One region of the Methylophaga sp. UBA3603 genome, then DNA from elsewhere that is predicted to be linked to it. Evidence: riboswitches for the same ligand, from Rfam matches in the RefSeq annotation. Region 1 holds a riboswitch; the other holds the start of a gene.
What was found. Region 1 has a riboswitch for cobalamin ahead of B4F66_RS05725 (hypothetical protein). Riboswitches for the same ligand answer to the same signal wherever they lie in the genome.

Region 1 (6,415 bases):
GCTGGATATCCTGTTGAATATCCTCAACATTTTCCAAGCCTACCGATAAACGTATCATGCCATCACTGATACCTGATTCAGCTCGCGCCTCAACTGACACTCGACCATGAGTTGTTGTGGCCGGATGGGTGATAGTGGTTTTGGTATCACCCAAATTGGCCGTTATCGAAATAAACTGTGTGGCATTAATCAATTTCCAGGCAGCTTCCTGTCCGCCTTCGACTTCAAACGCAATAATGCCACCAAAATCAGATTGTTGCTGTTTTGCCAACTGATGTCCTGGATGTGACTCGAGCCCCGCATAAAACACCTGGGTAACCTGTTTCTGCTGCTGCAGCCAATGTGCCAGTTGATTGGCATTGGCTGAATGCGCTTTCATGCGTAAATCCAGTGTTTCCAAACCTTTCAGAAAAGTCCAGGCATTGAATGCACTCATGGTGGGGCCTGCTGAACGCAGGAAACCGTATACCTCTTCTCCAACCCGTTGCGCATCGCCGACCACCGCACCACCCACACAACGTCCTTGCCCATCGATATATTTGGTCGCCGAGTGAATGACGATATCGGCACCGAGTACTAATGGTAGTTGCAACGCCGGTGTACAGAAACAGTTATCAACAATTAAAAGGCAGTCATGTTGCTTAGCCAAAGCCGATAAAGCAGCTAAATCAGCAATTTCATTGAGTGGATTGGAAGGTGTTTCCAGAAATAACGCTTTGGTATTGGGCTTGATCGCCGCTTCCCAGGCTGCCAGATCGGTTAACGGTACATAGTCTGTCTTCAAACCGAATTTGCTCAGATACTTATCAAACAAAACCCGTGTCGTACCGAACACACTACGTGAAGAAACAATATGATCTCCGGCCGCGCATAAGCCCATAAAAGTAGCAAGAATAGCGGACATGCCCGAAGCTGTTGCCACGCAGGACTCACCCTGTTCCAATGACGCCAGGCGTTGTTCAAAAGTACGTACGGTTGGATTGGTAAACCGTGAATAGATATTTCCCGGTTCATCTCCGCCAAATCGTGCTGCCGCCTGTTCCGCGCTATCAAACACAAAACTCGATGTGGGGAAAATCGGTTCGGAATGTTCGCCTTCGGGCGTTCTTACCTGTCCGGCACGCACTGCGCGGGTAGCAAAACCTTTGTCTTTAAGATTGGTCATGACAACTCTGAAATAGCTGGAAAATCCTGCCATTCTAAAAGATAAGCCTTATTGCTGACCAGCTTTATCCTTAAGTGGCTTAGTGAAATAAACCTCAGGAAAGAGATTTAAGGAAATATTGGAAAATGGCTTTATTAATAATGGTGAAATTAAGCAGTTATGCTCAGCCAACAATGACTGAGCATGCAACAATGAATTACCTTATGGCTGATAATGTAAAGACAACATATAAGTGCGATCTAAGGTATTGAAGTTGTTGACGGTTTGATATTCCTTATCGAATACATTCATTGCATTTAACTTAACTGACCAGTCGTTATCTATCTGATAAGCCACTCTGAAGTCCACCAGACCATAACCACTTAAACGCGTGTTGTTAGCGGCATCATCATAACGATAATCACTGACTTTCCAGCTGCCGCCAATTAACCAATCACCAAACTGACGATCAACATGCAGATTCGCGAAGCGCTGTGCTCTGCGTGGTAGCTTATTACCCGTTTCTTCATCTTCGGGTGTAAGCACAGTCGCATTGAACTGTACCTGCCAATTCATCAGCGTTGTAGCCAAATCGAACTCAAGACCTTTAATTTTGGCTTCAGCCACATTTTCAGTGGTGGGAAATTGATACACCAGCAAATCACGGATTTTGTTCTGGAAAGCATGAACTCCCCAAGTACCCCAATCCGTGTTGCCTAACAAACCAACGCCATAGTTTTTGGATTTTTCGGCTTCTAAATCGGGATTGCCAACAAAAAAACCAACATCTGGATAATAAAGTTCATTAAATGTTGGGGCTTTAAATGCAGTTCCTACATTCGCCGTAAACTGAAGTGCCTGTGTTAATTGATAGCCCCACTCTGCAGTGCCAGTAGTTTCTTCCCCATAGGCTTCATTATCATCATGACGTGTACTTAATAACCAACTGTGATTACCTGCATGCCCCTGCCAGCTGATAAAAATCGCCTTGTTATCACGTGAGGTTTCATCGTAATCAATCGTGCCCTCAATACGATCGTTATCATAATCCAGCCCAACATTGAGACGTTGCTGTTTTGACAGCATAAAAGTATTAACCAGACTGAAAAACCGATGACGAGTATTGAACGTGCCATCGGCAGTACCATCCGCATAATTATCTGACTCGTCGCGGGATTCAGATAAATTAAAGGACATTAGCCAATTATCCGTGAATTGATAACGTGAATTTACACCCATAACCTGTTGAATATTATCAGCATAAAAATCTTCGGTCAGGGAAAAACTATCATAATGATTTTGTGATTGAGCGCGTAAAAAATTCGCTCCAACACTCCAGTCCTTATTGATATCGTGATCAATTTTTGCTGAAACACTATTATTTCGATAACCATCATGATCCGGATTATCTTCTTCTCTGGCATTAATTCCATTGGTTGATTGATGCGAGAAATTGGCATGATAACGAGTCGTTTCATTACCTCCACTTACGCCCGCACTTGCCTGTTTAGTATTATGACTACCAATATCCACCGAAGCATAGGGAGTTGGATCCTGGTTTTTACCTTGCCGGGTAAATATCTGAATGACGCCACCAATCGCCTCTGAACCATACAAACCAGACCTCGGTCCACGTACGATTTCAATTCGTTCAATCTGATTTACCGGAAAGTCCTGGATGGCAGCCCCTCCTGATGTAGCAGAATGCCATTTAACCCCATCAACTAAAAAAAGCACATGATCTGAATTTGTGCCTCGTAAATAGACACTGCTGTTTTTCCCCAAGCCACCGCTATTTGAAATATCCATACCTGGAAACCGTGACAGTAAGCTGGGCAAATTATTAATCTGCAAACGATCTATATCCGCACGTGTGATAACGGTATTCGGGGCCAATACATTTTCCGTGGGCATACGGTTTGCCGTAATCGTCATTGCATCAAGGGATTCCTGTTCAGCCAGAGCCGTAACAGAGAAGGTGGAAGTAGCCAGTGCCGCCAAAGTCAGTCGTGCACAGACACGCAAAGGCATGGCCTTTGTTGAAGGTTTCATATTGTCTCCTAGGGATACGCTCACCCGCGATCCAGGTTAATAAAGTCACACAACACGATTCGGTTGTGATGAACTTCAGGCCGGTCTCCGGACTCACGTTGTGGCTTGCGCCAGTACATCCGCCTTCCCACGATTAATACGCAGTGGCTGATTGGATGCATTTTCAACGTTTACCGTTGCGGGGGCAGTGTTGGATTTTCACCAACTTCCCGTTTAACTCTGATGGATATCAAAGCACCTGAAGAGGCGCGCATCTTAAATCTCCCATGGCTTATCGTCAAACCTGATAAGGACAATTAATGATTTCCAAATTGACAATATAGCTTGCTAATCCTTATTCTGTCGGCAGTTTCAGGTGTCGCGAAAGTGATGAAACGGGAAGTCGGTGCAGCCAAACATTGGATAAACCCGACACTGCCCCCGCAACGGTAAATGAGTTCAGGTTGAACGTTACGCCACTGTATCTATTACGGGAAGGTGTTCAACCGGTGACAACACCGCTCATGAGTCCGGAGACCGGCCTGAAATATCCTGGTCTGTTGACCGAAAATGCTATTAACCAAGTTGTGCGGGTGAGCACATCGGAGAACCTCAATGTCGTTATTATCTCTACGTCAGCAACTGATCGTGGCTGCACTTCTTGTCTTATTAATGGTGATGACTCGTGGTCATCATTTCGCCGATATCAACGTTTTACCCAGCGCCTCCTGGGCAGTATTTATGCTCGCCGGATTTTATCTGGCCTCAAAATTGTGGTTTCCGGCTTTTTTAGGTCTGGCTGTTGTGCTGGATTTGATGTCGGTATACATAGGCGGCGCCAGTAATTTCTGTGTTTCGCCATCTTATGGCTTTTTACTGCCTGCATATGGAAGTTTGTGGCTGGCAGGTCGCTGGTTTCAATCCAAATACCAATTTAACTGGACTGCTCTGTTTACACTGGCGATGACGCTGGTGACGGTTACCGCAGTTGCCGGCCTGTTCAGTGGCGGTGGTTTTTACTGGTTTTCAGGTCGTTATGTCGATCCAACCATGGCTGAGTATCTGACCCGGTTTGTCCAGTCCTATCCTGGCAACCTGAGTAAATTAAGCTTTTATATTGCTGCTGCCGCGGTGATTCATATCAGCTTCCGTTTTGCGAATTTGAGCCAGCGCAGTAATCAGCTACGTTAATGTCACAGCAGCCGCAAACCTGCGCTGCGCTGATTATTGCTGCCCCCGCCTCAGGTCAAGGTAAAACAACCGTTACCGCGACCTTGGCGTGGCATTATCGACGTCAGGGTAAACAGGTCCGAATTTTCAAAGTGGGTCCAGACTTTCTGGACCCAATGATCCTGTCATTTGCCTCCGGCCATCCGGTTTATCAAGTTGATTTATGGATGGTCGGTGAAACTCACTCCAGACAATTGATTGCCGACGCCGCCAAACAGGCAGATATCATTCTGATTGAAGGCGTGATGGGTTTGTTTGATGGTACGCCTTCCACAGCTGATTTAGCTGCCATTATAGGAATCCCGGTGTTAGCGGTCATTGATGCCAGTGCCATGGCACAAACATTTGCCGCTTTAGCATTCGGCTTAGCCAACTTTCGTCAGGATGTGACGTTGGCTGGTGTTCTGGCCAATCGTGTGGGCAGTGCCAGACATGCTGAAATGCTGACGTCCGCTTTACCTAACGATTTACCTTGTCTTGCTAATATGCCTCGTCAAATTGAAAGTCTGCCCAGCCGTTATCTGGGTTTGGTTCAGGCTGATGAACTCACGGATTTGACTGAGCGTCTGGACCGACTGGCAGATAGCCTGCAGCTGAATCCCGAATTTGTTTTACCGCAAATCAAAATCAACAATCAGCCTTTTGAAGCTTTACCCGCATTATTAAAAGATCTTCGCATCGGGGTGGCTAAGGATGCAGCGTTTGCCTTTGTTTATCAGGCAAATCTGGATTGTTTAACCGCTATGGGTGCTGAGCTGATATTTTTTTCCCCGTTAACGGATACAACGCTTCCTGAGGTAGATAGCCTTTATCTCCCTGGTGGCTATCCTGAACTGCATCTGGAAACACTCAGCCAAAATATGTCGATGCGTCAGGCGATATGTGAATACATTAATGCCAATAAACCAGTTGTGGCTGAATGTGGTGGCATGCTGTATTTGTGCCGCACATTAACCGATAAGCATGGCCAACAAGCTGAAATGTGTGGCGTGCTGGCCGCTGATGCCAAATTACAAGCCAGACTGACAGCCTTGGCATTGCAACAAGTTACTCATGATAATTACACTTTACGTGGTCATACCTACCACCATTCCTTGTTGGAAAATCAACCCATAGCTATCCTCTATGCTGAATGCCCAAACGGCAATAAAGTCAGTGAAGCCGTGTTTCAGCAACAACGCCTGACCGCCAGCTATATCCACTTTTATTTTCCGTCAGCCCCTGAACTCATTGCCCGCTGGTTTACCCCATGAGTCAGGATAAATACCGCTTTAATCACCAGGATCGTGAGGCTGTATATCGCGCTATTGGTGAGCGTCGTGATATGCGGCATTTTATTGCTGATCCAATCGATCAGGATATTCTGCAGCGATTATTTCAAGCAGCCTGGCAGGCTCCCAGCGTAGGACTGATGCAACCTTGGCGGATGATTCGGATTACCGATACCGGCATCCGCAATGCTATTCATCAAATCGTTGAAAATGAAAGAGTGCTGACTGCCAAGGCGTTGGGTGAGCGTGAAACAGAATTTCTGCAGCTGAAAGTTGAAGGCATCAAGGATTGCGCTGAAGTGTTGGTTGTCTCGTTGATGGATAAACGTGAGTCGCATATTTTTGGTCGCCGCACCCTGCCGGAAATGGATCTGGCATCGGTCTCATGTGCCATTCAGAATATGTGGCTGGCTGCCCGTGCCGAAGGATTGGGCATGGGCTGGGTCTCCTTATTTGATCCCCAAAAATTAGCCGATTTATTGGGGATTCCTAATGGGGCCTGCCCGGTGGCGATTCTGTGTCTGGGTCATGTTGATGATTTTTACCAACAGCCCATGCTGGAGCAGGAAAACTGGCGACAACGTCAGCCTCTGGATGAACTTATCTTTGAAAACCGCTGGGAAAACAATACTAAGTCATGACCTTTATTATCATGCTCAGCGCTTTGATCATTGACTGGTTTGTCGGTGAACCGAAACGGTTCCATCCTCTGGTCGGCTTCGGCACTTTGGTGAACAAA
Region 2 (6,415 bases), 300 kb from region 1:
ATTTTAAAATCCAATAAAACAGGAGTTCAGTAGAAGCGGTGATTCTACCTGAAATTACTTTTGGATTCGCGGGCTGAGCGAAAATCTTTTAATGAAAAAATTAGTCATCAATTAAAATCAGCTTACCGGTTTGTGGATCTCGATATACCTGACCAACAGCTTCGTAACCACTACCATCCTGCACCTGCTGCTGCATAGTATCTGGCATTGTTGGCAGTTCCTTACCGAGAGTGATTTCCTGCGGCTGCACTTCAAAATGATCCTGTAAGTCCGAACTGAACGCGACCAGTGCAGCGATTAGCCCACAGGCAAATACCAGCACAATATCAATCAAATTGGCCAATGGACCTAACGGATCTTCATCGGTATCGAGAAATGAACTGCGACGCCATTTATCCATTTTGCTTTTCCAATTCAGTTAAAGCAGCGTCATACCAACGCCGACGCATCCGACCAATGACAAAGCCGAACATGCCAGCCAATAATCCAATAACCGTGGTATCAAACGCCACTGTCATCGCCGTAGTCAGAATTTTTAGTTGTCCTTCGCCTAATGCGGCGAGGCCTGGGCCCAAGGGAATCAAGGTGCCCATCAAACCGAGCATGGGTGCCAGTCTGGTAATAAAATCGGCCCGTTCAATTCGGCGTTTGCCCAGAGCAATCAATGCTTGGCTATCAGAATGCTGTGATAAACGGGCGATTCCCCAGAAGCGCTCACCAATGGCAATACCGGTTTCATATACGGCCAAACCGACAAAAAACAATAACGCCCAGACGACCGGGGTTAATAACAGTCCGGTCAGCTGGTGCATCAATTCCAGTGAAAAATGTGGATACATTACATAGCTCCTTTACGACCGCGCCATAATCCTGCGGCAACGATTACTGATAATGCCAGCAACGTCCACAGCCAAAGCATTTTGCTATCGGTGGAGCTGGTTTCTGTAGTATCCTCAGCAGCTTGATTACTATTCTCGATTTGCTGGCTATCCTGCTGATTCAATTGTAATTCCTGTATATGACTTGGAGAGGAGGCCATTTCTGAAGTCTGTATTCGGCTTCGCGCCAATACGGCTTCCAAAGCTTTAGCCTGATCCGCATCGAGATGTGATTTCACAAAATCATACATTGGATGATTCGCATGGGTATGACCACTTCCGGGAATGCCTTTTTCAATAATATTGGCAGCAAACTGCTCGGCCAATTGTTTTTGAGTATCCAGATCAGCATCCCAGAATCCTTTATCTATGGCGACCAGCATCACTGCCAGGATATTGGTTTGAACATGTTGTTGATGACCATCACCTAGAAACTCATCCAATCCCAGTTGCAGACTGTCATCCACATAAACGGCTTTCACTTCTTCCCAAACCTGATCGGTAATGATCTCTGGACTGGTTACCTGCCACCCCCAAAGATATTCGATAAATTCACTGCCCATGGTGCGCGCACCGGCATAACCTTCATTCATTAACGGCTTAATCCATTGTGGATTCAGATAACGGGCACGCAGCTCTCCCAGCAGGACTTGTGGCAAGTCATCGATTCGCAGATTATCGTTGTTACTGTGATTAATCACCGCGCTGCCTGGTTGCTGACCACTAACTGTTTCCACCGCCAGATTAAAACCACCCAGATAATCAAATGCATCATTGTTATCCATCAGGCCATACAGATTACTGGCACGACCCAAAAAGGTTTGTGACACTCCGGCAAGTTGCTGTTTGAACAAGTCCGGTTGCGATTCACCCTGCAAACCACTGCCATAAGCATGTGCCATACGTTTGATAAATACGTCAGCCAGTTCACTGCGATCTTCCCAGGCAGCTGAACGTTCAACCAGACGATTAATGCCAGCACCATAAGCCCCCGGGGCAATACCAAATACACGAAGGCTTGTTTCACGACCTAATTGTGCCGGATCGATATCCGGTTGTTGGGCCAGCCGTTGTATGGCCTCATTTACCCAATTGGCGGCCACCAAGTTTTTATCCAACGCTTCATCGCCGCCTTGTTGCCATTCACCTAAAGCTTCCAAAGCAGCGTTAAGGGCGACAGCCAAAGCAGGATAATCACGGATAATCAGATCCCGACTGGCATCCAAGGCCAATAAGCTGGCTTTATCCAGCAATACCAGATGTTCGCCATATAAATCCCGGAATAAACCTGAAGTGGTAAACAACACATCCAGCCGCTGTGGTTGTTCCTCATTTAATGGCAGACGTTCGAGACCTTTGATAATGCCACGGCTATTCCATATCGGGCGGACACCCAGCAGCTTCATACCAAACGCAATCATGGCACCTTCATCCCGCACTGAATCAGAGGCCCATAAAATCACCCCTTGTTTATTGCGATCGCCTACTTCATGACCTTCAATATTGCCCTTTTCGCCGGCCAAGACCGGTGCGGCCAGTTGTTGACCGATATCAAAACCCACACGGGTTGGCAGCAGGCTGCCATCCAACGCATAAAAATTACGGCCAGTGGGCAGAGCATCCGGCGTGCGAATGGGATCATTGCCTTTCCCCGGAGAGATAAAACGACCATTCAAACCATTCAAAAGCGCTTCAATCTCAGCCGCTGGAGACATTTGCAATTTTTGATAGATAGCTTGACGTTGAGCCTCGCTGGAATCGGTGTTGTCCAGAATTGAGTTCATCATGGTATCGAGTCCATCCGCGGACCAATCCCGGCCAAATACATGCAGACCCAGTGGCATAAAGGTCTCTTGAAAATTTGTCAGATAATGACCGACTTCATGCAGTAGAAAATCATCATCAATTTCATCGAAACCGGCACCACGCACTTGCAGCTCTTCATCCATGCTGGCGATCAATTCATTACGCAGACCCATAGTTTCGATTTGTTCACGCAGGCTGCGAATAGCCCGATCCCGTGTGGCTTTATCTGAAGCAGCTTCGGCGCTTTCAATCAACTGACGTAGTTGTAGCAGATCGTCATAAAGTTCAGTGACGGCGAGCGGGGGAGTCAAATGATCGATAATTACCGCTTGACCACGGCGTTTGGCCTGTATGCCTTCACCGACACCATCAACTATATAAGGATATAGACCAGGAACATCACCGGCAATAATAGTGGGATAATCATCTTCACCCAGGCCAACACTGCGTTTGGGTAAAAACTCATAGGTTGAATGTCGACCAACATGCACCATGGCATCAGCGTTAAATTGCGACTGAATATAGTGATAAAACGCCAGATATTGATGTGGCGGAGGGAAAGACATATTGGCATGCAACAGTTCTTCGTGAATCTCCCAACCACGCGGTGGTTGCGGGCCGATAAACACATTGCCAAATTGCACGCCGGGAATCAGTAATCGATTATCCCAGACCATCACTTTGCCGGGTACTTCACCCCAACCGCGAATACCTTCAATCTGCATTTCCAATAATGCATCATGTAAGGATTCGCTATGCTGCCAGTCGGGCTGATGGCCTTGAGCAGCTGCATCGATGATCTGCTGATAATCCTGTTCCAGCTGATTTAATAAATCCAATGCTCGACTGCGGCCGGGATGACGTAAACCATCCAGTGCATGATGCAGATCCGTGGATGTTTGCTGCATAAATGCCGTTAGCAAATTGAGTTGAGATTGGCGAGTTGTCACACTGTCCAATGCCAGTGCCTGCTCAATAGCATCACGCATCCGCTGCTGTAATGCTGCCAAAGGACCATCAATCATTTCAGCCTGAACAGTTGCCGGTAACTGTTTGAACCAGCGTTGATATTCATCCGCTGTCATGGTGTTGGCGACCTTGGACATCGCTGATAATGCTTGTGCGTCTTCAGGTAAATTCACCCCTTTAAGTTGCAGCATATCCAGCAAAGATTCCGCATCTTTTGGCAGCTCACCAGTCTGATAACCTGCATTTTTCAGGCTATTCAATATTTCCAGCAGACTTTCAGGCACATTCAGATTATCAGCACCGATATTATGTCTACCGGGGGGATGGTTGTAATACACAATGGCGACACGCTTATCGGCATTGTCTTTTTGTTGTAGAGCCAGCCAGCCTTGCATGCGCAGTGCCTGACGGTTTATATGTTCTTTAATTGGTAGACTTTGCGTCAGCTGGGCCCCGGTTTGTGGGTCCATCTTTGCAGGCTCGGTCAATGCCAGAATCTGTGGCTGACTGACACCTTGCAACTCCGGCATGGCAATCCGATAATGAATCGAATCGCGAGGAATACCCTGTGAAGATAAGGCATAATCCGCCTCACTTAATTTATTAAGACGAATACCTTTTAAAACCGGAACATTAAGCTCAGTAAATAATTGTTCAACCTGCTCACGACCATCACCACCACCAATCACAAAGTCCTGAAAAGAAACGATTCCCCATGGTGTGTTTGGCAAAGATTTGTTCATCACCTTTTTGATCGTCTCAATAGCCTCAACACTGGGTTCGCCCCAGGCGGCCAATACGGAAACACATTGACTGTTCAGCGCCTGACAATACTGCTGATGCAGTTTCCATTCACCTGTTAAATCGCCGGTATCATGATCGACCAACCAGACAACAGGATTTGTTGTATCAAGTTGTTTGGCTAGTTCAGTTGGGCTTAACCATTGAGTTTTATCGTCTTTATGCAAAGCAAAGCGTAAAGCCCCAACAGGTTGTAATTCGGCTTTTTTACTGCCTTCTGTGAGCAACATGTCCAGCAGACTGCGTGAATTCTCTGTCGAACGGTTAACCCAGTAAGCACGAGCCTGTAACCAGTTAGCATACTCGGGATATTGAACCTGTTTGGCCTCTAACAGAGTTGTTGTGCTTAATGAGGCTTTATCACTCAAGATATGATTAGGAATAGATTGTGTAACCGGATCGCTATTTAATTCGATAAGCCGCTGGTCACTATGTAAAACATAGCGTTTTTGATCATTGTTATATTGCCGAACGAGTAATCGTTCCACAGGATCGCCAAATACACCAACCACTAATATGCTTGCACTGTTATCAATCAATTGCTGTAAGTCAGCATCAGTCAAAGCATTAAGCTGACTGACCGTGCGGATTTGAATGTCTGCATCAGGCTGTTGTTGTAATAATTGATGTGCTCCAGAGACCAAAGTCGGGGCAGAGCGATCTGACACAATAACCATTACATGATGCTCACTGGCATACGCACTTGAAGTTATCAGAGAAAACAACAGGGCAAATAGAAAAATGGGTCGGTGAAAACACAAGCGATATTTAACAATATAAGACATCAGACATCCTGCCGTAGCAAAAGCAGCTACCAGTTAGGTAAATAGCGGGCAGGGGACAGTATGGGTGTAATCTCGGAACGTTCAGGCACCCCGCCACGACTCCTTAGTTAGCTTCGGGCCGGTCTCCGGACTTACAGCTTAGCCATATTGGGGGCTGATTTTCTTTACTGGCCATTACGAATGTTGGCGATGAAAGATAAAAACAGATCCTCGGCATCATGTCTCGTCTTCCCATACTGTTAAGTACAGTGACTGTCGATCTATCAGGCAGATAGCGACCAGAGCAATGAAATAACTGTTTACCGTTGCGGGGGCAGTACAGGAATAACCAAATAAGAGGCGCACCTGTTTCCCGTTTAACCTTAATCACATGTAGCAATAAAGGCACCTGAAACTGCCTGCGATAATACAGACAAATGGTAATCAGTCAAACTATGCGATATTGGCAGTAATACGTTAATAAGACTGATCGTGATTTTGAGATAGTATTTGGCTGAACGTTAATAGCCCTTAGCTTTCATAGTCAGTAAGCTGTTTAATACTATGGGTAACTAATCCATAATCAATCACGACATTAAATTCAATAGAAGGAGAGTAAATATGGAATGGATATTACTAGGGATTGTCGGCCTGCTGATTTTATATGTGATTATTGAATACAATAAATTGGTTCGGCATCGCAATATCTTCCAGAATGCATTCAAACAGATAGACGTTACACTTAAGCAACGTCACGACATGATTCCGCAGCTGGTCAGCACCGTTAAAGGCTATGCCAAGCATGAACAGGAAACGCTTAATGGGGTAATTGAAGCCCGCAATCAAGCAGAAAAAATGCGTGATCAAACCGACTCGGGCGATGCAAAGTCAATGCTGGCGCTTGGACAGGCTGAAGGTGTGTTAGGTAAAGCAATGGGCGGCATCTTCGCTTTATCAGAAGCTTATCCGGATCTGAAAGCGGATGGTGCTTTCCGTGATCTGATGGAACAGCTGACCAGCATTGAAAACAAAGTGGCAGCCTCGCGCCGCGGCTACAACAATACGGTGCTTGAATATAACAATGTTCTGGAAACTTTTCCGACCAATATCCTAGCCAATATGTTCAGCTTTACTCGCGCCTCAGAGCTGGAGTTTGATGACCGTGAAGCGATTCAAGACGCGCCCAAGGTTGAGTTT

Region 2: linked by a shared signal. The riboswitch ahead of B4F66_RS07080 (cobaltochelatase subunit CobN) and the one ahead of B4F66_RS05725 (hypothetical protein) in region 1 are both predicted to bind cobalamin.

The regions. Positions count from the first base shown of each region.
Region 1 is NZ_DFMC01000008.1:51,283-57,697, reverse strand. Features, by position in the region: gene B4F66_RS05735 (O-succinylhomoserine sulfhydrylase) at 1-1,165, opposite strand, end outside; gene B4F66_RS05730 (TonB-dependent receptor domain-containing protein) at 1,367-3,196, opposite strand; cobalamin riboswitch at 3,258-3,453, opposite strand; cobalamin riboswitch at 3,533-3,735, shown strand; gene B4F66_RS05725 (hypothetical protein) at 3,791-4,366, shown strand; gene B4F66_RS05720 (cobyrinic acid a,c-diamide synthase CobB) at 4,366-5,658, shown strand; gene bluB (5,6-dimethylbenzimidazole synthase) at 5,655-6,317, shown strand; gene cbiB (adenosylcobinamide-phosphate synthase CbiB) at 6,314-6,415, shown strand, end outside.
Region 2 is NZ_DFMC01000008.1:347,663-354,077, forward strand. Features, by position in the region: gene ettA (energy-dependent translational throttle protein EttA) at 1-2, opposite strand, end outside; gene B4F66_RS07070 (DUF2149 domain-containing protein) at 101-400, opposite strand; gene B4F66_RS07075 (MotA/TolQ/ExbB proton channel family protein) at 393-839, opposite strand; gene B4F66_RS07080 (cobaltochelatase subunit CobN) at 839-5,239, opposite strand; cobalamin riboswitch at 5,339-5,646, opposite strand; gene B4F66_RS07085 (LemA family protein) at 5,840-6,415, shown strand, end outside.